Regions from separate parts of the Enterobacter sichuanensis genome, predicted to be linked through region 1. Evidence: predicted binding sites of a transcription regulator. Region 1 holds the regulator's gene; the other holds the start of a gene.
What was found. Region 1 encodes Fur, which represses iron uptake genes when iron is present. Its sites were predicted from a motif close to ATAATAATGAGAACNACTATCAA; they were not measured.

Region 1 (14,840 bases):
TTGATATGGCGCGTATTCAGTCCGGCGGTTTTAACCTCAAAAAAGAGTGGCTCACACTTGAAGAGGTGGTAGGCAGCGCCCTGAAAATGCTCGAGCCAGGCCTCGGTGGGCGGCATATCGCGCTCAACATGCCCGAGCCACTCACCCTGATTCACGTTGATGGCCCGCTGTTTGAACGCGTGCTGATCAACCTGCTGGAAAATGCTGGCAAATATGCCGGCGCCAGCGCACGGATTGGCGTGGATGCGACGGTGGAAGAAGGAACGCTGCATCTTGACGTCTGGGATACTGGTCCGGGCATTCCTGCCGGGCAAGAGCTGGCTATTTTTGAAAAATTCGCGCGCGGCAATAAGGAGTCGGCCATTCCGGGCGTTGGGCTGGGGCTGGCCATTTGCCAGGCGATCATTGACGTTCACGGCGGGTCCATTTCCGCAGAGAATCGTCCGGAAGGCGGTGCGCGTTTTTGTGTTACACTTCCTCTGGAAACCCCGCCAGAACTTAATGAATTACCAGAGGATTTGTGATCAACGTTCTGATTGTTGAAGATGAGATCGCCATTAGCCGGTTTCTGCGCGCTGCGCTGGAAGGAGACGGCCTGCGCGTGCATGATGCGGGTACGCTGCAGCGGGGTTTAATTGAAGCCGCCACCCGCAAACCGGACCTGGTGATCCTCGATCTTGGTTTACCGGACGGTGATGGCATCGATTTCATTCGGGAAGTCCGTCAGTGGAGCCAGATGCCGATTCTGGTGCTCTCCGCCCGCACTGAAGAGACGGATAAAATTGCCGCGCTGGATGCCGGGGCGGATGACTACCTGATTAAACCCTTTGGTATCGGCGAACTGCAGGCGCGCCTTCGCGTGGCGCTGCGTCGTCACAGTGCCTCTACGCCTGCCGACCCCACTTACGCGTTTGGTGATATCCGGGTTGACCTTGCTGCACGACGCATTGTGCGCGGTGAAGAAGAGATCCATCTCACGCCAATCGAGTTTCGCCTGCTCGCCGTGCTGCTCAACAACCACGGCAAGGTGCTCACCCAACGTCAGCTGTTAAGTCAGGTATGGGGACCCAATGCCGTTGAGCATAGTCACTATTTACGCATATATATGGGTCACCTTCGTCAGAAACTCGAAATCGATCCCGCTCGTCCTCGCCATTTATTAACTGAAACCGGTATCGGTTATCGGTTTATGCTCTGAATAACTATTCATTTTATTTTAAATAAAAACAAACCCAACCGGAAGAATAGTCAAAAAAAATAACCCACAGTTATTTTATCGGGTTATTTTCGCTCATTTAAGACATTAATAACACAATCAATTAACAGACTTTCAACAAATCAGCATTTTGATCTGCGATATTCATCAAAAACGAATATTTATTTCTGATTTGATCGGTTAAGGGTGATCTGTTTCACAGTTAATCGCCTTTTCCTGGATAAAATGACCATGCTTTCAATTACTGAAAGGAAAATGAAACATGGAAAACAACAATCGTTTAATGCCCCATATAAGGCGGACAACACATATCATGATGTTTGCCCACCGAAACTGCTTTGACTTTCATCTCTTTAATGCCCGGTAGTCCTTCGACTTCTGGCGCACTCGCTTACAGGTTATCCTGAAACTCCCTATTTTACAGGCTATTGCCTGTAACCTCGTGCGCTCATTTATCATGATTCAGACTCATCCGCACCGGGCGGACTGAATTTCAATCATAAAAAAGCAATTCACTGATTTTTAATCAGCGGCCACTTTTTGCTTTTTTTCCGGAAAATTATCGATTTCTTTTTTGCAAGAAATCGAGGGACTTTTATTACCTAAAATAAAGAGAGAAAGATGAACAGTTTAAAAATTGCATCCAGCCGTGCCTGTCCGGATTGCTTTACCACCCAGCGAGAACTGGTGGATGTCCGGACCTCGGATTATATTGATGTTGCCGCTATTGTTCTGGCAGTCAGCGATATTACCGACGGTATACTGGACGAAATAGAAGCCACCGGATTTGGTATTCCTGTTTTTGTCGCGACGCACAAAGAAGAGATCATCCCGGCAGACTATTTATCACGCATTCATGGTGTATTTGAGTATTCAGACACCAGCAACGATTTTTATGGACGTCAACTTGAAGCGGCAGCGCAGAAGTATGAAACCCAGCTGCGCCCGCCGTTTTTCCGCGCCCTGGTCGATTATGTGAAACAGGGCAACAGCGCGTTTGACTGCCCGGGGCATCAGGGCGGGCAATTCTTCCGCCGTCACCCTGCCGGGAACCAGTTTGTCGACTTCTTTGGTGAGACGCTTTTCCGTGCCGATCTGTGCAACGCCGACGTGGCGATGGGCGACCTGCTGATCCACGAAGGCGCGCCGTGCATCGCCCAGCAGCATGCGGCAAAAGTCTTTAATGCCGATAAGACTTACTTCGTGCTGAATGGCACTTCATCATCTAACAAAGTGGTGCTTAACGCCCTGCTCACGCCGGGTGACCTGGTCTTGTTCGACCGTAACAACCATAAATCGAACCATCACGGTGCCCTCCTTCAGGCAGGCGCTACGCCGGTCTATCTGGAAACCGCGCGCAACCCGTACGGTTTTATCGGTGGTATTGACGCCCTCTGCTTTGATGAACGTTATCTGCGCGAGCTTGTGGCAGAGGTGGCGCCTGGCCGTGCACGCGATGCGCGTCCGTTCCGCCTGGCGGTGATCCAGTTGGGTACCTACGATGGCACCATCTATAACGCCCGTCAGGTGGTGGATAAGATTGGTCATCTGTGTGATTACATCCTGTTTGACTCGGCCTGGGTGGGTTACGAGCAGTTTATTCCGATGATGGCCGACTGCTCTCCGCTGCTGCTGGAGCTGAACGAAAACGATCCGGGGATCCTTGTGACCCAGTCTGTGCACAAACAGCAGGCGGGCTTCTCGCAGACCTCGCAAATCCACAAGAAAGACAGCCACATCAAAGGTCAACAGCGCTATGTCCCGCATAAGCGGCTGAATAACGCCTTTATGATGCACGCCTCCACCAGCCCGTTCTATCCGCTGTTTGCCGCGCTGGACATCAACGCCCGGATGCATGAAGGCCAGAGCGGCCGCAACATGTGGATGGATTGCGTGGTGAACGGTATCGAAGCGCGAAAATTAATTCTGGAGAACTGCCACTACCTGCGTCCGTTCGTACCCGAAACGGTAGATGGTCGTCCCTGGGAAAGCTGGGCCACAGCGGAAATTGCGACCGACCTGCGTTTCTTCCATTTCGTGCCGGGTGAACACTGGCACGCTTTTGAAGGCTACGCTGAGCACCAGTATTTTATCGACCCGTGCAAGCTCTTGCTGACCACGCCGGGCATTAACGCCCGCACCGGCGAGTATGACGACTTTGGCGTGCCTGCCACTATCCTCGCCAACTTCCTGCGTGAAAATGGCATTGTGCCGGAGAAATGCGATCTCAACTCGATCCTGTTCCTGCTCACGCCTGCGGAAGATATGGGCAAACTGCAGCAGCTGGTGGCGCAACTGGTCCGCTTCGAAAAACTGCTCGAGAGTGATGCCCCGCTAAAAGAGGTGCTGCCTTCCATCTGCAGACAACATCCGGATCGCTACGCGAATTACACTCTGCGCCAGATCTGCCAGGAGATGCATGACCTGTACGCCCGCCACAACGTGAAACAGCTACAGAAAGAGATGTTCCGCAAATCTCACTTCCCACGCGTGATGATGAACCCGCAGGACGCGAACTACGCCTATCTGCGCGGCGAGGTCGAACTGGTATCCCTGCGCGACGCGGAAGGCCGCATCGCCGCCGAAGGCGCCCTTCCTTATCCGCCAGGAGTGCTGTGCGTTGTTCCGGGGGAAGTCTGGGGCGGTTCCGTGCTGCGCTACTTTGCCGCGCTGGAAGAAGGCATCAACCTGTTACCGGGCTTTGCGCCCGAGCTGCAGGGGGTCTACGTCGAAGAGTGCGAGGGTCGCAAACAGGTTCGCTGCAATGTCATCAAACAACCCGCCGCTCAGCCCGCGCTGCTGAAAGGAGAGACATTATGAGTAAGTCCAATAAGATGGGCGTAATGCAGCTCACCATCCTCACTATGGTGAATATGATGGGATCGGGGATCATCATGCTGCCCACCAAGCTTGCAGAAGTGGGGACCATTTCGATTATCTCCTGGCTGGTGACCGCCTTAGGTTCAATGGCGCTGGCATGGGCGTTTGCCAAGTGCGGAATGTTCAGCCGCAAGTCAGGCGGTATGGGGGGCTATGCCGAATATGCCTTTGGTAAGTCCGGCAACTTTATGGCCAACTATACCTACGGGGTGTCACTGCTGATCGCTAACGTGGCCATTGCTATTTCCGCCGTCGGTTACGGCACAGAGCTGTTTGGCGCGACGCTTAGCCCGGTACAGATTGGTTTAGCCACCATCGGCGTACTGTGGATCTGCACCGTGGCCAACTTTGGCGGCGCGCGCATCACCGGCCAGCTCAGCAGCATCACCGTCTGGGGCGTAATTATTCCGGTTGTCGGCCTGTGCATCATCGGCTGGTTCTGGTTCAGCCCGACCCTGTACGCTAACTCATGGAACCCGCACCATGTACCGTTCTTTACCGCAGTGGGCTCTTCTATCGCCATGACACTGTGGGCCTTCCTCGGCCTGGAATCCGCCTGCGCGAATGCGGAAGTGGTGGAGAATCCGGAAAAGAACGTTCCGATTGCCGTTCTTGGTGGCACGCTCGGCGCGGCGGTGATCTATATCGTCTCGACGAACGTGATTGCAGGCATCGTGCCGAACATGGACCTGGCAAACTCCACGGCGCCGTTCGGGCTGGCTTTTGCGCAGATGTTCACTCCAGGCGTCGGGAAAGTGATCATGGGTCTGATGGTGATGTCCTGCTGCGGGTCACTTCTCGGCTGGCAGTTTACTATCGCTCAGGTATTTAAATCTTCGGCTGATGAAGGCTACTTCCCGAAAATCTTCTCCCGCGTGACCAAAGCCGATGCGCCGGTGCAAGGCATGTTAGCGATTGTCATCTTCCAGAGCGGATTGTCGCTGATGACCATCAGCCCGTCGCTGAACAGCCAGTTCAACGTGCTGGTCAACCTGGCGGTCGTGACGAATATCATTCCATATATTCTGTCGATGGCGGCGCTGGTGATTATTCAGAAGGTCGCGAAAGTGGAGCCACGCAAAGCGCGCGCGGCGAATATCGTGGCGTTGATTGGGGCAATTTACAGCTTCTATGCGCTCTACTCATCCGGGCAGGAGGCGATGCTGTATGGCGCGATGGTGACCTTTATGGGCTGGACGCTGTACGGTCTGGTGTCGCCAAGATTTGAATTAAAGAATAAGCACAGCTAGGTAAAAGCAAAACGGCAACCCGAGGGTTGCCGTTTTTAATGTTTTCTCCCTCTCCCCGTGGGAGAGGGCCGGGGTGAGGGTATCAGCCCGCACCAGAACCGCGCTTACGCGTTTTTCAGCACTTCGCTGACAATCTCTACCGCTTCTTTCTCAATCTGCTGACGGTGCTCAGCGCCAAGGAAACTTTCGCAATAGATTTTATACGCATCTTCCGTACCGGATGGACGTGCCGCGAACCAGCCGTTGTCGGTCATCACTTTCAGTCCGCCAATGGATGCGCCGTTACCCGGTGCCGCCGTCAGACGGGCAGTGATCGGGTCGCCCGCCAGGGTGCTTGCGCTGACCATCTCAGGAGAGAGTTTCGACAGCGCCGCTTTCTGGGCAGACGTCGCGCTGGCCTGAATACGGTTATAGCTCGGCGCACCAAAGCGTGCCGCCAGGTCGTTATAATGTTCCTGCGGGTTTTTACCAGTGACCGCGGTGATTTCCGCCGCCAGCAGGCACATGATGATGCCGTCTTTATCGGTTGACCACGGCGTGCCGTCGAAGCGCAGGAAAGATGCCCCCGCGCTCTCTTCACCACCGAAGCCGAAGCTGCCGTCGTGCAGACCGTCAACAAACCATTTGAAGCCAACCGGTACTTCCACCAGCTTGCGGCCCAGCGCATCAACCACGCGGTCGATCATGGCTGAAGAGACCAGCGTCTTACCGACAGCCACCTCTTTGCCCCACTGCGGACGGTGCTGGAACAGGTAGTTAATCGCAACCGCCAGATAGTGGTTCGGGTTCATCAGCCCGGCCGGGGTGACAATACCGTGGCGGTCATAATCCGGGTCGTTAGCAAACGCCAGGTCGAATTTATCGCGCAGCGCCAGCAGGCCCGCCATGGCACACTCTGATGAACAGTCCATACGGATCGCGCCATCTTTATCGAGGTGCATAAAGCGGAAAGTCTGATCGACGTGATCGTTCACGATGGTCAGGTCCAGCTTGTAATGCTCTGCGATACGTTTCCAGTATTCAATACCGGAGCCGCCCAGCGGATCCACGCCCAGCTTCAGCCCGGCTTTCTGAATCGCCGCCATATCGACGATATCCGCCAGCCCTTCCACGAACGGCTGAACCAGATCCTGTTCTTTCACGTGACCCGACGCCATGGCGGCATCCAGAGAAATACGTTTCACGCCTTTCAGGCCATCTGCCAGCAAGGCGTTGGCGCGATCTTCCACCACTTTGGTGACGTTGGTGTCAGCCGGACCACCGTTAGGCGGGTTGTATTTGATGCCGCCGTCTTCCGGCGGGTTGTGGGATGGCGTGATAACGATACCGTCCGCCAGCGCGCCACCTTTTTTATTGTGCACAAGGATAGCGTTAGAGACCGCAGGCGTTGGGGTGAAGCCATTGTTCTCCTGAACAATCACATCGACGCCGTTTGCAGCCAGCACTTCCACAACAGAGATGAACGCCGGTTCAGACAGGGCATGGGTATCTTTCCCCACGTAGCACGGACCGGTAACGCCGTTTTTAGCGCGCTCTTCCGCAATGGCCTGAGCAATGGCCAGAATGTGCGGTTCGTTAAAGCTGTGGCGCGCCGCGCTACCGCGGTGGCCAGATGTACCAAACTTCACTGCGTGTTCTGCGTTGCCCACGACCGGTTTCAGCACGTAATACTGCGCGGTCAGCTGAGCGACGTTAATCAAATCGCTTTGTTGTGCAGGTTGGCCTGCACGGCTGTGATTTGCCATTACCGGGTCCTTCTGATGCAAGGGTTAAATTGTACCGCAAACCTTTTCAGTCAATTCCGCCGGGAACTGCATGGACTGCATGATGTGTTCAATCATGCTGCACTTGCGGCCCGTATTGGTATTGGTGATCACCCAGTACGGAGTGCCAGGGACATGTTTGGGTTTGGTTTGGTTGCCATTTTGCAGCAGCGTCTGCTCATCACCCGCGAAATAGACGCGAGTACGACCGTGAAGCGACTCGGTCGCTTCAGCAAACGCATTGTTATCCAGTGAATAAAGTGTAGACAGCACCAGCATAAAGCGGTTAACCGCCTTTTTCTGCTCCGCATATTCATCGGACAGGAGCAGCTCGCGCATCGCGCGCACTTTATCTTTTGCCGGTGTCACGGCAGGTTTTGCTTGTGCGACAACGCTCGGCTGAGACACGACATCTTTGGTGACTGGGGTAGCAGGCTGTGAAGCGGCGGAAATTTTAAGCATGCGCCGTAAAATGTCGGACGCGCTCTCCCCGATATGCCGCGTCTGGCTGGCAATATACTGATAGAGTTCGTCATCAACTTCGATTGTTTTCATCTTAATCCAGTGCGATATCTTATCTGAATACAAGTCATTGGGATTATAAGGTCAAATCCCAACAGCGGATAGCGTCAAACCAGGTTGGCCACAAAAGTCAGATTAAACTGGAACCTTGCAGCCGGGCGGCAGAATGGTCAACATGATACCCTAACCTGACATACGTAAAAAAAGAACTTTGCCATGAAATTGAATACCCGAGCGCAAACTGCACAATCGCCGAACAATAATTCTCCCATCGTACTGGTTCACGGGCTTTTTGGCAGTCTGGATAACCTGGGCGTGCTGGCGCGCGATCTGGTTACTGACCACGATATTTTGCAGGTCGATATGCGCAATCACGGTCTTTCCGGGCGTTCAGACGAGATGACCTATGCCGCGATGGCGCAGGATCTGCTGGATACGCTGGACGCCAACGGCCTGCAGAAGGTAACCCTCATCGGGCATTCAATGGGCGGCAAAGCGGTGATGGCCCTCACAGCGCGTGCGCCGGAGCGTATTAACGGCCTGGTGGTGATTGATGTCGCGCCTGTCGATTACGACGTTCGCCGTCATGACGACATTTTTGCCGCCATCAATGCGGTCACCGAAGCGGGTGTCGCGACCCGCCAACAGGCGGCGGCCGTCATGCGTGACCATCTGGACGAAGAAGGCGTTGTGCAGTTCCTGCTGAAATCGTTTGTGGACGGACAATGGCGTTTTAACGTGCCGGTGCTCTGGGCGCAGTACAACAACATCGTGGGCTGGGAAACGGTACCTGCCTGGCCACACCCTACCCTCTTCATTCGTGGCGGTAACTCTCCTTATGTTACCGACGCGTACCGCGACGCTATACTGGCGCAATTCCCTCAGGCGCGAGCCCACGTCATTGCCGGTGCCGGACACTGGGTTCATGCCGAAAAACCTGACGCCGTGTTGCGCGCCATTCGTCGCTATCTCTCTGATACGGCAAATTGATTAAAAAGAGAGCGACTGGAAGGCTGCGGGCTTCCAGTCGTTGGCGCGCCGTTTTTGGTGATGTATGATGGCGCGCTTATCGCCCGGGCATTAGCAGGGCGGCGTGTTTCCCCCGAAGTCTCAGAATCATGGCCAAAGAACAAACGGACCGTACGACACTAGATCTGTTCGCGAATGAGCGTCGCCCGGGACGACCCAAGACGAATCCGCTTTCGCGCGATGAACAGCTGCGTATCAATAAACGCAATCAGCTTAAACGCGATAAAAATCGTGGGCTTAAGCGTGTCGAACTGAAGCTTAACGCCGACGCCGTCGATGCGCTGAATGAGCTGGCTGACGCGCGCAATATCAGCCGCAGCGAACTCATTGAAGAGATGTTGATCGCCCAGCTTGAGACGTTGCGCAGCCAGGCATAAGTCTGAAAATCCCCTTAATGACCCTTTTCATGTAGCACAGAGTGCAGTCCTGCGTGATAGCTGTTTCCGCAGGGTTGCCAGTTCTGCTATTATTGCCCTTATCCGTGGCCAAATTGCGCCACCATACTATTAAGTTTCAAGAGGTTATTTTACTCATGGCAATCATCGGCATTTTCTTCGGCAGTGATACCGGCAATACCGAAAACATCGCAAAAAACATTCAAAAACAGCTCGGTAAAGACGTTGCTGATGTGCATGACATCGCCAAGAGCAGCAAAGAAGACCTCGAAGGCTATGACATCCTGCTGCTGGGCATTCCGACCTGGTACTACGGCGAAGCCCAGTGCGACTGGGATGATTTCTTCCCGACGCTGGAAGAAGTGGACTTCAACGGTAAACTGGTTGCCCTGTTTGGCTGTGGCGATCAGGAAGACTACGCCGAGTATTTCTGTGACGCGCTGGGCACTATCCGCGACATCATCGAGCCAAATGGCGCCGTGATTGTTGGCCACTGGCCGACTGCCGGTTACCACTTCGAAGCGTCTAAAGGCCTGGCGGATGACGACCATTTCGTGGGTCTGGCCATCGACGAAGACCGTCAGCCAGAACTGACCGCAGAGCGTGTTGAGAAGTGGGTGAAGCAGATCCGCGAAGAGCTGCACCTGGACGATATTCTCAACGCCTGAGTTTTATCACGGCGCAACGGCGGTTGCGCCCGTGTTCCAGGTCAAACCGATTAAATTAATCGCTACAATCTTTTAACTTTTTCGTCCAGACCTGTACAATGTCTCCCTGATAAAACGTGGTTTTCCATTACGCAAGTTTGTTGGTGATACCACGTTTTTATAAGCATATTTTGCCTGAGACTTGCAGTTTTCATTTAGCCATGGCAGTTCTATAATGAGACGCATTATCCCAGGTGCATTTTCTGTCACTTCCTAAGAAGTGAATCGTTTAGCAACAGGACAGATTCCGCATGACTGACAACAATACCGCATTAAAGAAGGCTGGCCTGAAAGTTACGCTTCCTCGGTTAAAAATCCTCGAAGTGCTTCAGGGTCCAGACAATCACCATGTCAGTGCGGAAGACCTTTATAAACGTCTTATCGACATGGGTGAAGAGATTGGGCTGGCTACTGTTTATCGCGTGCTGAACCAGTTTGATGACGCGGGCATTGTTACCCGTCATAATTTCGAAGGCGGTAAATCTGTTTTCGAACTGACCCAGCAGCAGCACCACGATCACCTGATCTGCCTCGATTGCGGCAAGGTCATTGAATTCAGCGATGATTCCATCGAATCACGCCAGCGTGAAATCGCCGCGCGTCATGGCATCCGCCTGACCAACCACAGCCTGTACCTGTATGGTCACTGTGCAGAAGGCGATTGCCGTGAAGATGATCACGCGCACGACGCAAAATAATTTGTGTTCATGCTCTGAGCCAGCCGCGAGGTTGGCTTTTTTTTGGGCCTGTTTTCAGGCATAAAAAAACCCGGCAAGCGCAGCGCCACCGGGCATGGTAATAGCGAATCAGTTACTGTTATTGCTACGAATCTCTTTCCAGATCTGGTCGCAACGCTTCGCCACTTCCTGATCGTTACCGGTTTTACGCGCCTGGATACAGGCCTGGTAATCCATCACGCGCACCGTCTCCTGCGTCGCGAACTGCTCATGCGCTTTCTCTTTCTTCAGCACATTTAACACGCTCTGACAGGCTTCAATTTTCTCCGGCGAACCTTCCGCGGTATTGATACATGCGCTATAGGCCTCTTTCAGCCGGGAATCTTCTTTCGGTGCCTGAGTCTGAGCACACGCCACCAGTCCCGACGCCAGCAGCGCGACAATTACGATTTTTTTCATCATGTGCAGTCTCCTGTCCGGCAGGCACTGCCCGCCGGACGATTCATCAGAAGATGGTGAACGGTGCGATAACCATGAATTTCACGTCACGTTCATCCTGGAAGATGTTGCCGTAACCGCCCGCATAGCTCGGGATATCGGAGTGGTTGTCATACTGGGTGAAGTGCAATTTGAACATCGTGCCTTTTGCGCGACCATCCTGCAGGGTATAGATCGCATCCAGGCTGTAGGAGGACTCTTTCAGGCGATAGTTTGGATCGTAGTAAGCGTCTGGTGTGGCCATATCGGCAGGTTTTGCATCCCAGGCGTAAGCGTAGGAAGCCCCCACCGCCCAGCCAGGCAGATTCCAGTTTTTCAGGTCATACATCGCACCGAAGAAGACCGCTTTCTCACCGTCGGCGTTGAAGTCTGAACGGTTATCCCACCAGATATCAAGACGGCCATTGGACGATGCATAGGTCGGGGTCATACGCTGCAGGAAGTAACCCTGCTGCCCTTCCGCCTTCACCCACGTCCCTTCCAGACGTAAATCAACCTGGCCTACCTTGTAGCCGAAGGTCAAAGCCTGTAACCATGCGGTACCGTCATAGATGTCGTTGACGCCACCATCACTGACTTTATCGCGCGTGCCGTAGAATTGATAGCTGGTGCTCAGCGGGCTACCGGCGATATCAAATTTGTAGCTGGCTTTGGCAAAGTACTGATCGATATAACCTTCTGCCTGACCAAATGCCGCTTCAAGAACAAGATCGTTTTTGAAGTCGTATTTCGCGCCCAGCGAGTGCAGGTAATCGACTTTGGTTTTTTTATCGTTCTGGTAGAACTTGTCCATTTCGATGTGCCATGGAGCTTTGTACTCGTTGGTCCACATGTAAGAGAAGCTCAACGCACCCGCATCACCATAGTCGAAGTTCGCCCCGGCTTCGGCCCCCTGATAAGTGCCCGGCATAAAGCTCCAGTGCGGCGCTAACAGCGTCTGGCCGGTTGGCTGAATATAGCCCCCGCGCGCCCATACCGGGCCGTATTTAAATTTCGCTGCGGCCTTGTAAAGGCTGATACCGCTCTTATCTCCGGACCAGTCTTCTTTATAGGCTTTGTTGCTGGAGGAGAAGGCAATTTCGTTAGGATGGGCGCTGTCGCCGTTTTCCGCCATTTCGATCGCGGTGAACGCAGCAATATCCAGACCGAACATATCCGCGGCGTAGCCTGACTGGAAGTCCAGGTTGGCGTTCCAGGTGGAGTGAGAAAGGTTGGTTTTGTATTTGTCTTCGGTAACGTCTTTACGGTCACGCTCACGCTGCCAGTAATAAATACCGCCCGTGAGGGTAGAATCTTCGATGAAACCCGCCGCTTTTGCCTCTGGGGTAACGACCAGGCCCGACATAGCTGTCACACCGGCAATAGCCAGCGCCAGCGCACTACGTTTGCCACTGAACGTACGCATAGATTATTCCTCTTTGACGAATTAAAACGCCTGAAACGGCGAAAATAAAAAGACCCAATGGTCAGGGGTAGTTATAAATACCCTCGAATTAACTACCGTCTTTAGGTTATTTTTCGCGACGCGAATTATCAATGCTTTTCAGCGGGCAAAAGTCAGGATTATGACGAAGTGCACATAATTGGTAGTGCTTTGTAACATTTACCGGAGGACGAGATTTGGCGGGCTAAGACATTAAATTTCAGTAGTTAAGATCGTTAAACTCTGTAACGTTTTCCTCATTCTGTATTTATGGAAACAAACAAACTTTTTTCAGGAAAATAAGTAGCACCTCATTGACCTGATATTTTTATTGAAAGGTTTACAGCCCGGCTTTAACGATATGATCATAAATAAAAAAAACGCCGCAATACGCGGCGTTTGTCTCTCATTGACCAATACAGCGTTATTATTCGCCGATCTTGGTCCAGGTATCACGCAGACCCACGGTACGGTTAAATACCGGTTTTTCCGCCGTGCTGTGACGGCTGTCGAGGCAGAAGTAACCTTCACGTTCGAACTGGAACGCCTTGCCCGCTTCAGCCGCTTTCAGTGATGGCTCCGCATAGCCCTGTTTGATAACCAGTGATTCCGGGTTAATGGTCGCCAGGAAGTCTTCAGCCGCACCCGGGTTAGGCACGCTGAACAGACGATCGTAGAGGCGAATTTCGACCGGCAGCGCATGGGGCGCACTGACCCAGTGAATAACGCCTTTTACCTTGCGTCCGTCCGCCGGATCTTTGCTCAGGGTCTCTGCGTCGTAAGAGCAGAAGATGGTGGTGATGTTACCTTCCGCATCTTTCTCTACGCGCTCGGCTTTGATGACGTAAGCATTACGCAGACGCACCTCTTTACCCAACACCAGACGCTTGTACTGCTTGTTAGCTTCTTCGCGGAAGTCAGCACGATCGATCCAGATTTCACCGCTGAACGGCACGTCACGGCTTCCCATTTCCGGTTTGTTCGGATGGTTAGGCATCGAGACCAGCTCGCTTTCACCCTGCGGATAGTTCTCGATAACCAGTTTCACCGGGTCGATAACTGCCATCGCACGCGGTGCGTTTTCGTTGAGGTCTTCGCGAATGCAGGATTCCAGAGACGCCATTTCAATGGTGTTGTCCTGCTTGGTCACGCCAATGCGTTTGCAGAACTCACGAATAGACGCGGCAGTATAACCACGACGACGCAGACCAGAGATGGTCGGCATACGCGGGTCATCCCAACCCTCAACGTGCTTGTCGGTGACCAGCAGGTTCAGCTTACGCTTGGACATCACGGTGTATTCCAGATTCAGACGAGAGAACTCGTACTGACGCGGATGCACAGGAATGGTGATGTTATCCAGTACCCAGTCGTACAGACGACGGTTGTCCTGGAACTCCAGCGTACACAGCGAATGGGTGATACCTTCCAGCGCATCGCTGATGCAGTGGGTGAAGTCGTACATCGGGTAGATGCACCACTTGTTACCGGTCTGGTGGTGTTCAGCGAACTTGATACGGTACAGCACCGGATCGCGCATTACGATGAACGGAGACGCCATATCGATTTTGGCACGCAGACACGCTTTGCCTTCTTCGAAGCCACCCGCACGCATTTTTTCAAACAGCGCCAGGTTCTCTTCTACGCTGCGATCGCGGTACGGGCTGTTTTTACCCGGTGCGGTCAGCGTACCGCGATATTCACGTATTTCATCCGCAGACAGCTCGTCGACATACGCCAGACCTTTGTTGATCAGCTCAACCGCATAGGCGTACAGCTGATCAAAATAGTCAGAGGAGTAGCAGATATCGCCAGACCAGTTGAAGCCCAGCCATTGCACGTCGTTCTTGATCGACTCAACGTATTCGATGTCTTCTTTTACTGGGTTGGTGTCATCGAAACGCAGGTTGCACTGCCCGTTATAGTCCTGGGCAATGCCAAAGTTCAGGCAAATTGATTTTGCATGACCAATATGCAGATAGCCGTTCGGCTCCGGCGGGAAACGGGTATGGATCGTGGTGTGCTTACCACTGGCCAGATCTTCATCGATGATCTGACGAATAAAGTTACTCGGGCGGGCTTCTGCCTCACTCATCGTGGATTCCTCAAAGCGTAAACAACGTATAACGGCATATGATCTTATAAGCCGGACGTAGTGACAACCCTTAAAACGGCTCTGAAGAAAATAATGGGGGCATTTGCTGCAAAAAAAAGCGGCGGAGGAGATCCCCCGCCGCTTAAGGCATGACTCTACTCAGGAGCGATTACTTGCCTTTAATCTCATACAACGGTGTTTGGCCCGCAACAACCTGACCTTTCGCCTGAATGACCAGGCCACTGAAGTCGTCGATGTTGCTGCACACCACCGGGCTTATCATGGAGCGCGCGTTGGCGTTCAGGAAGTCCAGATCCATTTCCAGAATCGGCTGCCCGGCGACCACTTCAGCGCCCTCTTCCACCAGGCGAGTAAAGCCCTGACC
Region 2 (14,840 bases), 2.0 Mb from region 1:
CTGAACGATAAAATTCACGTCGGCCGGAAGGCGAAGATCGATCGCGCCGAAGGCCGACGTCCCCTGATCGGCAAGAATGATGTCCCCCGGTCGAATAAACGTCTGTAGCGTTCTCCAGAAATTCTCCTGCGTCAGCGAGCCGTCCGGCTGCGGGTAGGCCATCGCGCTTTGAGACGACGGTGCAGGCGTGCCGTGTACGTGCTGCTTGCACAGGTCCACCAGCGTCTCAATCGCCTGATGCATTGAAATGCCGGTAAACCAGATATCACCAACGCGGGCGGCATGAGGCTGGACTTCAATGGTTTGCGCCGGGGTTAACTGGTGGGTGAAGCCGGCGGTCAGGGTATCGGTAAATCGCGTCCCGATGCACAGCACCGTGTCCGCCCCTTCAATGGCCTCTTTCACCGCGCCGGCGCTCGCCGAACCGCTGTACGTACCGTAAAAACCCGCGTGACGCTCGTCAAAAATGCCCTTACCCATCAGCATGGTGGCGTGCGCCATCGGCACGTCTTTGACCCACTTCTGCAGGGCATGTTTCAGGCCATGGCGCAGGACAAGGAAATCAGCCAGCAGCGCGGTACGCTTGCTCATGGCCAGCTTGTTCTCAGCGGCATCGCGGAACGCCTTCAGGCAGGCACTATCGGCATGCGCATGTCTGAGAGTGAGAGCGTTTACAGGCGGGGTGGCAGCCTTTTTAGCCACATCAGCAGGCAGCATCAGGTAGCCTGGGCGGCGCTCCCGGAGCATGGTGGTCAGTACCCGGTCTATCTCATAACAGGCGTTTTGTTCGGTCAGGATCGCCTGGGCGGCAGTGATCGGCTCGCTCATATGGTAAAAGTGACGGAACTCGCCATCACCCAGCGTATGGTGCAGCAGTTCCCCTCGTTGCTGCGACGCCGTCCCCGGCGCGCCCACAATATGTAATACCGGAACGTGCTCAGCATAGCTGCCAGCGATGCCGTTCATGGCGCTTAACTCTCCGACGCCGAACGTCGTCAGCAGCGCGGCGAAGCCCTTACATCGGGCATAGCCGTCAGCGGCATAAGAGGCGTTTAATTCATTGGCACAGCCCACCCAACAGATATCCGGGCTGTCTATAACGTGGTCGAGAAACTGCAGGTTGTAGTCGCCTGGCACGCCAAACAGATGATCGGCTCCACACTCTGTAAGACGGTCCAGCAGGTAATCGGCGACGCAGTATGGGGTACGCATGAACAGGTATCCTTCTAATGTTGACCTCACTTTGAGTATTAAAGAAGCGTGATGACTGTCCAGAATCGGCAGTAAGAAGAGCATGGAAAGAATGCTTTACAAAAAAGGCTGCGCTATGCTGTTTTTTTTCAGGTACATGTAAACGCATACACTGATTCTTCTCTCCAGCGCCAGAGGTCACCAGAATGGGTTATCAGCCGGACCAAAATCGTTATCAGACAATGGAATATCGCCGCTGCGGACGAAGCGGGCTTTCGTTGCCCGCCATCTCGCTCGGGCTGTGGCATAATTTTGGCGATGCCACGCTGTTGGAAAACAGCCGTCAACTTTTACAGCGTGCGTTCGATCTGGGCATTACGCATTTCGACCTTGCCAACAACTATGGTCCGCCACCCGGATCCGCCGAACGTAATTTCGGCCGTATTTTGCAGGAAGATTTCCTGCCCTGGCGCGATGAGCTCATTATCTCAACCAAAGCAGGTTATACGATGTGGGAAGGCCCTTACGGCGACTGGGGGTCACGTAAATATCTGCTGGCAAGCCTCGATCAAAGTCTGAAGCGCATGGGGCTGGAGTATGTGGATATCTTCTATCACCACCGTCCAGACCCCCAAACGCCGCTGCAGGAAACCATGAAAGCGCTTGACCATGTGGTGCGTCAGGGAAAAGCCCTGTATGTCGGGTTATCCAACTATCCGGCTGTTCTGGCTCGCAAGGCGATTGATATCCTCAACGATCTCGGTACGCCCTGTCTTATCCACCAGCCAAAATACTCCATGTTTGAACGTGCGCCGGAAGCGGGGCTGCTGGAGGTGCTGCAGGAAAAAGGGGTCGGCTGCATTCCCTTCTCGCCGCTCGCCGGCGGGCAACTGACCAACCGCTATCTGAACGGTATTCCCGCAGACTCACGCGCGGCAAGCGACAGTAAGTTCCTTAACCCTGAGCAGATCACCGAAGAGAAACTGGAAACGGTAAGAAAGCTCAATGCCATGGCGGAAGGCCGTGGTCAGAAGCTCTCGCAGATGGCGCTGGCCTGGATATTACGCCACGACGCGGTCACGTCTGTTCTGATTGGTGCCAGTAAAACCACACAGATAGAGGATGCGGTGGGCATGCTCGTGAATCGCCATTTCAGCGCAGAAGAGCTGGCCACCATTGACGGGATCCTGAACGGCTCAAAATAGATACACTTTTAGCAAAAAGTGCTATCCCTTTTGAATTCGGAGTTGAGGCGATGAAACGAGACTTTACCAACTCGTAAAATTGCGTTAACAGGCCCCACAAGGCCCCGATCGTGAAGGAGAAAGAGTATGTTCAGGTCACTGATTCTTGCAGCGGTATTACTGGCTTCGGCCCCGCTGGTCGCCACTGCTGGCGAAATCACCCTGTTGCCATCAGTAAAATTACAAATTGGCGATCGTGACGACTACGGCAGATACTGGGACGGTGGCTACTGGCGCGACCGTGATTACTGGCATCGTCACTATGAGTGGCGCGGCGATCGCTGGTGGAAACATGATAATGGTTTGCATCGCGGCTGGTATAAAAACAACGCCTATGAGCGCGGTTATCGCGAAGGCTGGAACGACCGTGATGACCGCCGTGGCGGCTGGGATCGCGGCGGTAAAGGTCACGGTCATGGCCACGGTCATGGCCGTCACTAATCTAAAAAGGAGCCTCCCGGCTCCTTTTTTTATAACCCTAGTGCCGTCCCTATCAACAACCACAGGTTCAGCGCAACGACCACAACCACAATGGCCCACCCGGTCCTTTTCACCAGCGTTGAGTTAACCAGCTCACCCATCAGGGTTTTGTTGCTGGTAAAGATCAGCAGCGGCACCAGCGCCAGCGCAATCCCAAAACTCAACAGCACCTGGCTCATCACCAGAATTCGCGTGGGATCGAGCCCCATCAGAATTACGATAAATGACGGCAGCATGGTGACGGTACGACGCACCCACAACGGAATATGGAACCGGACAAACCCCTGCATGACCACCTGGCCTGCCAGGGTGCCCACAACGGTGGAAGAGAGACCGGCAGCCACCAGGCTCAGTCCAAATATCGTCGCGGCAGCATGGCTCAGTAACGGCTCCAGGGTGAGATAAGCCTGGTCGAGATCGGCAATGCCGGTATGGCCGTTAAAGTGGAAAGCGGCAGCGGCGGTCGCCATCATCGCCAGATTCACAAACCCGGCGATGGTCATGGCGATGGCCACATCCCATTTTGTCGCGGAGTAACGCTCTTTCCGCGTCCCGCCGTGCAGATGCTGCGTTAATGAGGAGTGAAGGTAAATCACATGCGGCATAATGGTCGCACCCAGCACCCCGGCGGCGAGGAACACCGCTTCCGAGGTTGGCAAATCTGGGATCAACATCCCTTTACCGAGCTGCGCCAGATTTGGCTGGGAGAAAATCAGCTCGACAATATACGCCGCCGCGACAAACAACAGCAGACCGCCGATGACCTTCTCCAGCGGTTTTTGACCACGACGCTGCAGCATCAGGATCAGGAACGTGGCGATCCCGGTCAGCACCGCCCCCTGTAGCAGCGACACGCCCAGAATCAGTTTGAACCCGATCGCCGCGCCGATAAATTCAGCGAGGTCCGTTGCCATGGCGATGATTTCTGCCTGCACCCAGTAAAGCCAGACGGCCGGACGCGGGTAGTGGTCGCGAATTTGCTCCGCCAGGTTTTTACCGGTGGCAATGCCCAGTTTTGCGGAGAGCATCTGAATCAGCATCGCCATCAGGTTCGCCCAGACGACCACCCACAGCAGCTTATAGCCGAAGCTGGCCCCGGCCTGAATATTGGTCGCAAAGTTACCTGGATCGATATAGCCAATGGCAGCAATGAACGCAGGTCCCATTAATGCGAACCGCAACTTGCGCGCTGCTCTGCCACTGCTACCCTCTACGCGACTGTTTGTCATGTCTGCCTCTGAAATATAGCCTTTGCTATGTTTAATGCTACCAAAATGAGAATGATTATCAAGATCATTTATAACGTTTACAGTGATTTCTCTGATAGCTTTGAACGATAGACGGGCGGGTAATCGGGGGCGATCTAACAGAAACTGAAATCGCGCGCTCTTTTGTGAAGACTAGCACACAAACTTAACTTTTCACTCATTTACCTAACATAACGAAAATGTATTGTGGATCACTATTTTTGAGACTCGTCACAGGATGTAACTATAGTGTGCCCTTGATCTCGTTTTCTTTTCCCTTGTTACATAGAATGTGCACGAAAATTAAACCTGCCTCATATTTGGAGCAAATATGGACCGCGTCCTTCATTTTGTCCTGGCACTTGTTGTCGTTACTGCACTCGCATTGCTGGTCAGCACAGACCGCAAAAAAATTCGTATTCGTTATGTTGTCCAACTGCTGGTCATTGAAGTTTTACTTGCGTGGTTCTTCCTGAACTCCAACGTAGGCCTTGGCTTCGTGAAAGGCTTCTCCGAAATGTTCGAAAAACTGCTCGGATTCGCCAATGAAGGAACGAACTTTGTCTTCGGTAAGATGAACGATGAAGGTCTGGCATTCTTCTTCCTGAAGGTGCTGTGCCCTATCGTCTTCATCTCTGCGCTGATCGGTATTCTGCAGCACATCCGCGTTCTGCCGTTTGTGATTCGTGGCATTGGTTTCCTGTTATCCAAAGTCAACGGCATGGGTAAGCTGGAATCCTTCAACGCCGTGAGCTCCCTGATCCTCGGTCAGTCTGAAAACTTCATCGCGTATAAAGATATTCTCGGCAAGATGTCCCGCAACCGCATGTACACCATGGCGGCCACCGCAATGTCTACCGTATCCATGTCTATCGTGGGCGCGTATATGACCATGCTGGAGCCAAAATACGTGGTTGCTGCGCTGGTTCTGAACATGTTCAGCACATTTATTGTGCTGTCGCTGATCAACCCGTACCGCGTTGACGCCAGCGAAGAGAACATCCAGATGTCAAACCTGCACGAAGGTCAGAGCTTCTTCGAAATGCTGGGTGAATATATTCTGGCTGGTTTCAAAGTGGCAATTATCGTTGCCGCCATGCTGATCGGTTTTATTGCGCTGATTTCTGCGCTGAACGCCCTGTTCGCCGCGGTGCTGGGTATCTCCTTCCAGGGCATTCTGGGCTACATCTTCTACCCGGTTGCATGGGTGATGGGTGTTCCTGCTCACGAAGCGCTGCAGGTGGGCAGTATCATGGCGACCAAACTGGTTTCTAACGAATTCGTTGCGATGATGGATTTGCAGAAAATTGCCAGCACGCTTTCTCCACGCGCGGAAGGCATCCTGTCCGTGTTCCTGGTCTCCTTCGCGAACTTCTCGTCTATCGGTATCATCGCCGGTGCGATTAAAGGTCTGAACGAAGAACAGGGTAACGTGGTTTCTCGCTTCGGCCTGAAACTGGTTTACGGCTCTACCCTGGTGAGCGTTCTGTCTGCGTCTATCGCAGCACTGGTACTGTAACCTTTACTGTTAAACAAAAAACCGGGAGCCTGCTCCCGGTTTTTTTATGCCTGTAACTCTTCCAGTGGTCTGGGTTTGCCGATCAGATAGCCCTGCAGGTAATCCACACCGCAGCGAAGCAGCATCTCCCGCTGCGCCGGTGTTTCGACGTATTCCGCGACGACGCATAGTGATTTGGTCTTCGCCAGATTACACATTGACTGCACGATCATCGCATCCATGTCATCTGTACAAATGTCTTTCACAAAACAGCCGTCAATTTTAATGATGTCCGCCTGCAGACGTCGCAGACGCTCATAGTTAGCATAGCCGGTACCAAAATCATCAATCGCAATCCGGAAACCGTAATCCCGCAGTTGCTGAATATTGTTAATGCTGCTGCCTGAATTTGAGAAAGCCTGTTCCTCCGTAATTTCAATAACGACAGCCTGCGGCGCGACGCCATACCGTTCAAAGAGCGCACAAATCTCGCCAGCGACCTCTTTTTGCATCAGCGTCAGCGGCATCAGATTGACCGAGAAGCGGGCACCGGCCTGCGTTTCAGGATTGGCGCGCAGCCACATCAGTAGCTTTTCCATAATGCACATATCGAACCGATGACTCAGGTTAAACTGGGCAATTAATGGAATAAAGCGATCGGGGGTAATGATCTCCCCTTCACTTTCCATGCGCGCCAGGATCTCGTTGTACCCGCTACCGTCCGCCTTCTGGATGGGCTGCGCGTATAAATGGAACTGCCCTGCATCCAGCGCATGCTTAATCCGCGCGAGCATGAGTACGCGTTCGGTCGTTTGCCCTGATGCCGCTTCCAGGCTGTTAGTGAGCGCAAGCACGTTGTGCGCGCCGCAGGCCTGTTCTGCCAGCCAGCTCAGCTGGCCCAGCGTGTGATGCAGCTTTTCGCCGTTTTCGACCATTCCCCAGGATGCGCCAAATTCAATATCCAGCCCGGTTTTGTTCCAGAAAATCTTACTGCTGTTGAGCCGGTCGACCATAGTCTGAAGGCGTTCAGCAATGTCTGACCCGAGCAATACCAGCACCAGCTCGCTTCCGGGCAACTGGAAGATCATCTCATCCTTCTGCAAAAGCGGCTGAAGCGACGTGGCAATCGTTCGTTTGCAATGCACCCGCATGAGGATCCCGTAGTGGCGGCTCAAAAACTCCAGATTGTCCATGCGCAGAATGCACACTTTGGCAGCCGGGTGGATCTCAAGATAATCCTCCAGCGCACGAATATTGGGCAAACCGGTTAACGGATCGGTGAGCGCCCTTCCCTGCCAGCCCCGCTTCAGCCACTCGCTGCGCTGGTAAATGCGCGACATATACAGCAGACAGATGGCGAAAGAGATCAGCACGGAGAGGATGAAGGAGAGCGAATGGCCCGATTCCACCCCGTTAAGGAAGTTGTAGTTGTAGTTCAACAGCAGGAGCGCTGATGTGGCCCAAAGCAGAGAGATAAGCGCGTAGGTCAGGCGACTTATCGCTAGCGTAAAAAGAATAAAAATCAGCGGCATTAAATAGCCCGCAATGACGGGAGATTCAAAAGGCCCACATAAAATGACGAGAATGAAACTTAACAGTATTAGCCAGACGAAAATATATAATGAATTCTTGTGTAAAAACACCGGCTTCACGCTTCGCCGCCAGAAGGTCACGGCATAACGAGGATTAATTATCATTCTTAATGGGTAATAGAACATCATGGTAAAAATCAGCGCTGCGCATATCAGGCTTTGGATGTCCACTACGTTATAAATTACCGTGCCTTCGCCGAAAAAGGTTGAAATAGTCAGCGGGAAATCAAATAAATAGCCTGCCATATACATCGACAGCTTAATGCCTACCGGCACGATAAAACCGAGCCAGAAGATACGTAATCCGATATGCTTGTTAGGGATGCAGTAGCGCCAGCGCTTACCCAGCATAAGACGCAGCACGCCGCACGCTGTGAACAACGCAAAGGTCTGACAGAACAGTAATACTGAATATTGTAGCGGTGCTAAATTAACGTAAAATAAATTAGTGACAGTAAAACCTAACAATATGGGAAGTATGGCCCTGCGCCCAAATAGCAAAATAATCGCCAGCATAACGCTTAGCGGTAACCATGCTAAATAAACGTCGTGACCATTAACCATTGCGCGGGGAGAAAGATAACGGGAGACAGGTACCGCAATCAGGCATAGCGCCAGGGCAATTATAAATATCTTTACGTTATTGTAAGTTTTTCTATTCATTAAGCAGGGACGTATATTATCCGTTCGTATCATTGACCGGGTGGATAATATGTTTATTAATTGCGCGAATCAAGTTCAAGTCTATTTATGGACTGGTTTATTGATGTCGATTGAGGTGAGAGACAGAAATATCTCTATTTGATAACAAAAGAGGGTAATGGACATAACAAACAGATAAAAAAAACCCTCGTCATTTGACGAGGGTTTACAATTTTGGTGGAGCTAAGCGGGATCGAACCGCTGACCTCTTGCATGCCATGCAAGCGCTCTCCCAGCTGAGCTATAGCCCCACATGTGACTTTACTAACCGTACTCTGTTGGGTTCAGAGTTTGGTGGAGCTAAGCGGGATCGAACCGCTGACCTCTTGCATGCCATGCAAGCGCTCTCCCAGCTGAGCTATAGCCCCATCGTAAAGCTGTCATGTTGACGGGCGGCATAATATGAATTCCGCTGCGGAGTGTCAACGGCAAAATCAATACCCGCCGTTCAATCGCCGAAAAATCATGCAAATGAATCACTTTGCGAGCCTGCTCGCAGTCATGAGTTAAGCCTGTCACGTTTTCGTCTAAAACGGTGCTATAAAATGAACCGTTAATTGACCCCACAAATATTCAGGAAATTGCATGATCAAGGAACGAATGACGCCAGAAGAGTTAGCCCTCCTCACTGGCTATAGCCGCCAGACCATCAATAAATGGGTACGCAAAGAGGGTTGGATTACATCGCCAAAACCGGGAGTCCAGGGCGGGAAAGCGCGTCTGGTGCATGTGAACGAAAAAGTGCGTGACTTTATTCGCAGTGCACGACGGGCAACCGAAACGCCCGAGCTGCCCGAAGGCGCCAGCCACGACAGTTCGCTTCATACCCTGCTCCTGACGCTGGCCAACGAAATGACGCCGGAAGAACAGAAACAGATGACATCACTGTTACTGCGGGAAGGGATTACCGGATTGCTGCAACGTTTAGGGATTCGCGATCGGAATGAATATTAAAAATTTACCTGGCAAAATGACCACGGAAGAACTGGCGCTAATTTTGGGGGTTGCCAGGCAGACGGTTAATCGCTGGATACGCCAGCAGGCGTGGAAAACCGAAGGGCTCAACGGTGTGAAAGGCGGTCGGGCGAGGCTTATTCATGTTGATGCACGCGTGAAAGACTATATTAAGCGCCTCCCGGCGATCCGGAGCCGTCAGGCGGTTTACCATCTCGCTGAGGCCACCACCGCATATCATAGCTCCCCTACAAGCCTGCGCCCGGGCATTATTGAGACGCTGGAGAATATGACTGAGCTGGAGCAGAAGCGTCTGGAAGACTTTTTGAAGCGCGAAGGGATACGCGGCTTTCTTACGCGCCTGGATATTGCTGAACAAAATGCATAAAAAAAAACGGCAGGTTACCCTGCCGTTCTTCTTTTCGGGGAGGTCATTACTGCTGGTTTTCACGCTCGGCGATAAAATCCAGCGCCTTGTTAATGCGCGCCACGCTGCGTGACTTGCCGATAGCATGGACAGTCACATCCAGCGCCGGAGACTGGCCTGCACCGGTCACCGCAACGCGCAGTGGCATACCCACTTTACCCATGCCCACTTCCAGCTCGTCTGCCGTCGCCTGAATGGCATGATGCACATTCTCAGCGGTCCACTCGGTGAGTGCAGCAAGCTTGTCACGTACCACCTCCAGCGGCTGACGCGCAACAGGGCGGAGATGTTTCTTCGCGGCGTCCGCGTCAAACTCATCAAACTCTTCATAGAAGTAGCGGCAGCTTTCAGCAATCTCTTTCAGCGTCTTGCAGCGCTCGCCGAGCAGTCTCACCAGATCCGCCAGTTCAGGGCCGGTGCGGGTATCAATATTTGCCTGCTCAATGTGCCACTGCAGGTACGTCGCCACATATTCTGGCTGCATGGTATTGATGTAATGGTGGTTCAGCCACAGCAGTTTGTCGGTGTTGAACGCGCTCGCCGATTTACTCACAGAACTCAGAGAGAACAGTTCGATCATCTCTTCGCGGCTGAAGATCTCCTGGTCACCATGAGCCCAGCCCAGACGCACCAGATAGTTCAGCAGTGCTTCCGGCAGGTAGCCGTCGTCGCGGTACTGCATAACGCTTACCGCACCGTGACGTTTAGACAGTTTTTTCCCGTCGTCGCCGTTGATCATCGAAACGTGCGCATAAACAGGCACAGGTGCGTTCAGTGCTTTCAGGATGTTGATCTGACGTGGCGTGTTGTTGATATGGTCTTCACCACGAACAACGTGGGTAATTTCCATATCCCAGTCGTCAACCACAACGCAGAAGTTATACGTTGGAGAACCGTCGGTACGGCGGATGATCAGGTCATCCAGCTCCTGGTTGCTGAATTCGATCGGACCACGGATCTGGTCGTCGAAGATCACAGAGCCCTCTTGCGGGTTAGCAAAACGCACCACGCAAGGCTCATCAGCGGCATGTTCGCTGTGGTCGTGACGGCAACGGCCGTCATAGCGTGGCTTTTCACCGTTTGCCATCTGCTCTTCACGCAGCGCATCCAGACGCTCTTTGGAGCAGTAGCATTTATACGCTGTGCCCGCGACCAGCATCTCATCAATGACAGCGTTATAGCGGTCAAAGCGTTTAGTCTGGAAGTAAGGACCTTCATCCCACTCCAGATTCAGCCAGTTCATCCCATCCATAATGGCTTCAATTGCTTCTGGCGTGGAGCGCTCAAGATCGGTGTCTTCAATACGCAGCACGAACTCACCTTTGTTATGGCGTGCAAAGAGCCAGGAATAGAGAGCAGTACGAGCACCACCGACGTGCAGATAGCCTGTCGGGCTCGGCGCGAAGCGAGTTTTGATTTTCATGAAATGGCCTTACGTTATAAAGATGCCGGTAATCGGCAAATCCCGGGGAAAAAACGATGGGCAATATTCTATCACTGTGGGGGGATTCCTCAATGTTGATCCCTTTATCGTGAAGGAGTTTGCGATTTTTGTTTAGAAATCATGCGCCACTGCCCGTTTCGCGATCGTTTTGTCTAATTTTACGACGAACGAATAAAAACTTTAGAAAATGCGTTGACTCATTTTCAACTCTCCCTATAATGCGACTCCACACAGCGGGGGTGATTAGCTCAGTTGGTAGAGCATCTCCTTTACACGGAGGGGGTCGGCGGTTCGAGCCCGTCATCACCCACCATCTACTTCACGTAGACTCGCAGTGTAGATAAGCATTGAGATTGGGCGATTAGCTCAGTTGGTAGAGCATCTCCTTTACACGGAGGGGGTCGGCGGTTCGAGCCCGTCATCGCCCACCATTCTCATCTTATCGAAGTAGTTCCGAAATGGGCGATTAGCTCAGTTGGTAGAGCATCTCCTTTACACGGAGGGGGTCGGCGGTTCGAGCCCGTCATCGCCCACCATTTCGGGTCGTTAGCTCAGTTGGTAGAGCAGTTGACTTTTAATCAATTGGTCGCAGGTTCGAATCCTGCACGACCCACCAATGTAAAAAAGCGCCCTAAAGGCGCTTTTTTGCTTTCTGGGATATATATGATTCGAACCTGTTGCAGGTTCGAGCCGAACGTAGTGAGGCACAGGAGCCGTTTTCGGCGACGGCCCGAAGGGCGAGGCGAAGCCGAGTCATCCTGCACGACCCACCAATGTAAAAAAGCGCCCTAAAGGCGCTTTTTTGCTTTCTGCGATATATACGATTCGAACCTGTTGCAGGTTCGAGCCGAACGTAGTGAGGCACAGGAGCCGTTTTCGGCGACGGCCCGAAGGGCGAGCGGAAAACCGTATTCCTTTAAAAATTATGCGTTTTTCTCGTCTGGCAGACGTCTTAATTAAATGAAGGATAAGATATAACATTTCGGTCTGGAAAAGACGCAAAAAAGGCAATATAAAATAACGATTTAGGTGAAAAAACAATGAAACTCAGCGAACGTGCCAGACGCTTTGCAACCCAGGCTCATCGTAAAGCCGGTCAAAAACGTAAGTTCACAGGCGAACCTTATATTGTCCACCCTGCATCCGTCGTCAAATTACTACAAAGCATAAATCCAACCGAAGAAATGATCGCAGCGGCATGGCTCCATGATGTCGTTGAGGATACGGGAGTTACACTGGAAACCATCGATTCGTTGTTCGGCGTGGAGGTCGGACAATATGTTGAAATGCTGACGGATGTCAGGCCCAGGCGAACGGGAGGCTCTCGTATTGACCGCAAGAATGCCAATCTCATTCACAGCGCGCGGGCAAATGCCGGAGCACAAACGATAAAGTTATGCGATCTTATAGATAATGCAAGAGATGTTGTGGCGCGCGACCCGATTTTTGCCTGCGAATATATTTTAGAGATGAAAAGGTTGCTCAGTGTCCTCACATCCGGAGATCAAATCCTGTATGCACAAGCCCGCGCGCTATGCGATGAAGGACTTGCCCTGCTGTGTCAGCAGCAGGGAAGCGATGCATGGTTCGTAGAGAGCTGGGCGCAGTATGAACAGCACACGCCACTCAGCTCGGTGACAACGTGGTCAGAAAAAGAATTGCCGGAATCGTTACCGCAGCCAGTACCGTCTGAACAGAAATAATGCCTGCTGAGAGGCGGTAATCTCCACCAAGCAGTTTGGACATGATGTAGGCAGAGGGAGTACAAGGAAGAGCGTTGAAGAGTACGACAGTTGCCAGTACAGGACCACTTATTCCTGACCATATACCAATGAGTAGTGTCACCAGAGGAACAAAAAGAAGCTTAACGATTGTCGACTGCAACACGGCACCGTGAGAAGCACGGGCCGCTTTCAGATCCAGCCCGGCACCTACAGCCAGTAGCCCCAGAGGCAGAGAAGCACCTCCCAGAATATGCAAAATGTCGGATACAATCTGCGGTAAATGCAAACTCGCGACATTAAAAAGCAGCCCAGCAAGCACCGAAATTATGACAGGGTTACGTACCAGCGCCCTGATGATTTGTGCCTGCGCGGGTTTCGAACCCTGACCGTAATACATCAGTACAATAATGGATGCCACATTCAAAAGAGGAATCGCTACAGCGATACTAATCGACGTGACTGCCAACCCGGTAGTGCCATAGGTTGCTGCCGCTGCCGCCACCCCAATATAGGTATTCGGCCGTAATGCTCCCTGAATGACAGAGGAAAATACAGGACCTGACTGTCTGCTTAATCCCCGCCAGATCCAAAGAGACAGTGCTGCCAGCAGCACTGCCCCAAGGATAGACCATGCGATAGGCTTGACCGGAAATTCCCCCAGGTCAGCCGAGGCAACCTGGGAGAACATTAGCGCAGGGAACAGCCAAAAGTAATTGAGCTTCTCACAGGGCAACCAAAATTGCATATCAATAAAATTGCGCGAGCGCAGCATATAGCCCAGGGCAATCAGAAACATGACAGGAATAAGAGCGAGCAGAGTCGTAATCATGGTCGTCAGATATATCCCTTCGTTAGCACCAGAATGCCATATACCGCAATAAAGGCTGTCAGCAGACCTTCATATACGGATGGGCTAGCGCGACGGAAAAGTACGTTCCCTACTCCCCAGTAAACAAATAGTGCAAATGGTGCGGCCATAAAGCCGGAGAGACTCAGAGAATGTGGTTTCAGGATAGTAAGCGTAAGCAATTGTATTATGCCAAACATCAGATAATAGCGTGAGACTTCTGCGCGTATGGCTGTCTTTTCGTTTTGAATGGTTGAGGCATAGAGAGCCAATAATGCCCCACCCATATTTGTTACCCCATGCAAAGCCCCCATCACTAGCACATAAAGGCGCTGATATTTAATAAGTCTGGCACTGATAAACTGTCTAAAATTTGTACTCAATCTCACTACTGCAGAAAATATGAGTACCAGACCAATAATGAAGTCAAAATTAAACTTTCCACCTGAAGTAATAATGACACTCAGAAAGATAATCACAGCAGCCGCACACAAGGCCATATTTAAAATTTCTTTCCTGTCTACACGCCATCCATGACCAGTATATAACTGAGTCAATGAAATCAGGACCGATGAAGGCAAAAGCAGGCCCAGGACAGACGAAAAATCATACCCTAGCAGGAGAAGTGCTGGTGTCCCAAAGACCAGAATACCCATGCCAAAGATAGATTGAACCACTGAAAACAGCATAATAACAGGCAAGAAGAGATATTCGTGTTCCATTTATGCCACCTCTGCTTCATTGCGTTTTATCAACTGATGCTGAAGCCAGGCTTTTACATTAAGAGTGTGAATTACATTTCCATTAAGGCTATTACTGTCCTGTTGAGCAGAGATAATCACGACATAATCATCTTCAAGAAGATATCCACTATGGGTTAATTTTCTCAAAAGTTGATCTTCGCCCTGTAGTGATATTTCATCCTCGTTTTTAATATACACGCTGGTCACATTCGGAAGTAGATTCCAGCTACGTGTCAATTCTGGATGTGTTCCTATGGCTAATACAGGCAATCCGGCATCAGACATAGCAGCAATGCGCACGGCGTAACCCGTACGGGAAAGGACGACCAGGCGAGTCAGCGGTAAAGCCTTTGCAAGCGCACGAATGGTATGTCTGAGATCGCTGTCTGTTGGCTCTTTGACGGTATGATAAGGTGAGTGGCGCCCCGTAGCCGCGAGTGTCGCAATACGACTGATCCGATCAACAGCCTCAACCGGATAGCGACCCACAGCCGTTTCACCGGAAAGCATAACAGCTGAAGCGCCATCCAATATAGCATTAGTGATATCGCTGACTTCCGCTTTTGTTGGTAAAGGATTTTCAATCATGCTGTGGAGCATTTCAGTCGCAACAATGGTGGGCTTACCTGCGCGAGCCGCTTCACGGAGGATTTTTTTCTGATAAAGGGCCACATGATCAATGGATGTTTCAACGGCAAGATCGCCACGGTCAATCATAATCACATCTGCCGAATCTACAATTTCAGC

Region 2: a site for Fur is predicted at 4,184-4,206, ahead of C1N69_RS16050 (Nramp family divalent metal transporter). Genes of this name have one in related genera too.

What each region holds. Positions count from the first base shown of each region.
Region 1 covers NZ_CP027986.1:1,316,819-1,331,658, reverse strand. Annotated here, with positions in the region: gene kdpD (two-component system sensor histidine kinase KdpD) at 1-524, shown strand, start outside; gene kdpE (two-component system response regulator KdpE) at 521-1,198, shown strand; gene speFL (leader peptide SpeFL) at 1,479-1,583, shown strand; gene speF (ornithine decarboxylase SpeF) at 1,838-4,036, shown strand; gene potE (putrescine-ornithine antiporter) at 4,033-5,346, shown strand; gene pgm (phosphoglucomutase (alpha-D-glucose-1,6-bisphosphate-dependent)) at 5,451-7,091, opposite strand; gene seqA (replication initiation negative regulator SeqA) at 7,116-7,664, opposite strand; gene ybfF (esterase) at 7,848-8,621, shown strand; gene ybfE (LexA regulated protein) at 8,750-9,037, shown strand; gene fldA (flavodoxin FldA) at 9,193-9,723, shown strand; gene fur (ferric iron uptake transcriptional regulator) at 10,014-10,460, shown strand; gene chiQ (ChiQ/YbfN family lipoprotein) at 10,569-10,898, opposite strand; gene chiP (chitoporin ChiP) at 10,945-12,342, opposite strand; gene glnS (glutamine--tRNA ligase) at 12,788-14,455, opposite strand; gene nagE (N-acetylglucosamine-specific PTS transporter subunit IIBC) at 14,625-14,840, opposite strand, start outside.
Region 2 covers NZ_CP027986.1:3,336,615-3,351,454, forward strand. Annotated here, with positions in the region: gene ipdC (indolepyruvate decarboxylase) at 1-1,212, opposite strand, end outside; gene mgrA (L-glyceraldehyde 3-phosphate reductase) at 1,398-2,396, shown strand; gene C1N69_RS16045 (DUF2502 domain-containing protein) at 2,523-2,876, shown strand; gene C1N69_RS16050 (Nramp family divalent metal transporter) at 2,906-4,144, opposite strand; gene C1N69_RS16055 (NupC/NupG family nucleoside CNT transporter) at 4,494-5,681, shown strand; gene C1N69_RS16060 (sensor domain-containing phosphodiesterase) at 5,726-7,915, opposite strand; tRNA gene C1N69_RS16065 (tRNA-Ala) at 8,130-8,205, opposite strand; tRNA gene C1N69_RS16070 (tRNA-Ala) at 8,247-8,322, opposite strand; gene C1N69_RS16075 (YfeC-like transcriptional regulator) at 8,540-8,908, shown strand; gene C1N69_RS16080 (YfeC-like transcriptional regulator) at 8,904-9,296, shown strand; gene gltX (glutamate--tRNA ligase) at 9,343-10,758, opposite strand; tRNA gene C1N69_RS16090 (tRNA-Val) at 11,017-11,092, shown strand; tRNA gene C1N69_RS16095 (tRNA-Val) at 11,135-11,210, shown strand; tRNA gene C1N69_RS16100 (tRNA-Val) at 11,240-11,315, shown strand; tRNA gene C1N69_RS16105 (tRNA-Lys) at 11,320-11,395, shown strand; RNA gene C1N69_RS16110 (RtT sRNA) at 11,425-11,552, shown strand; gene C1N69_RS16115 (HD domain-containing protein) at 11,820-12,482, shown strand; gene C1N69_RS16120 (AEC family transporter) at 12,406-13,332, opposite strand; gene C1N69_RS16125 (TSUP family transporter) at 13,338-14,072, opposite strand; gene pyk (pyruvate kinase) at 14,073-14,840, opposite strand, start outside.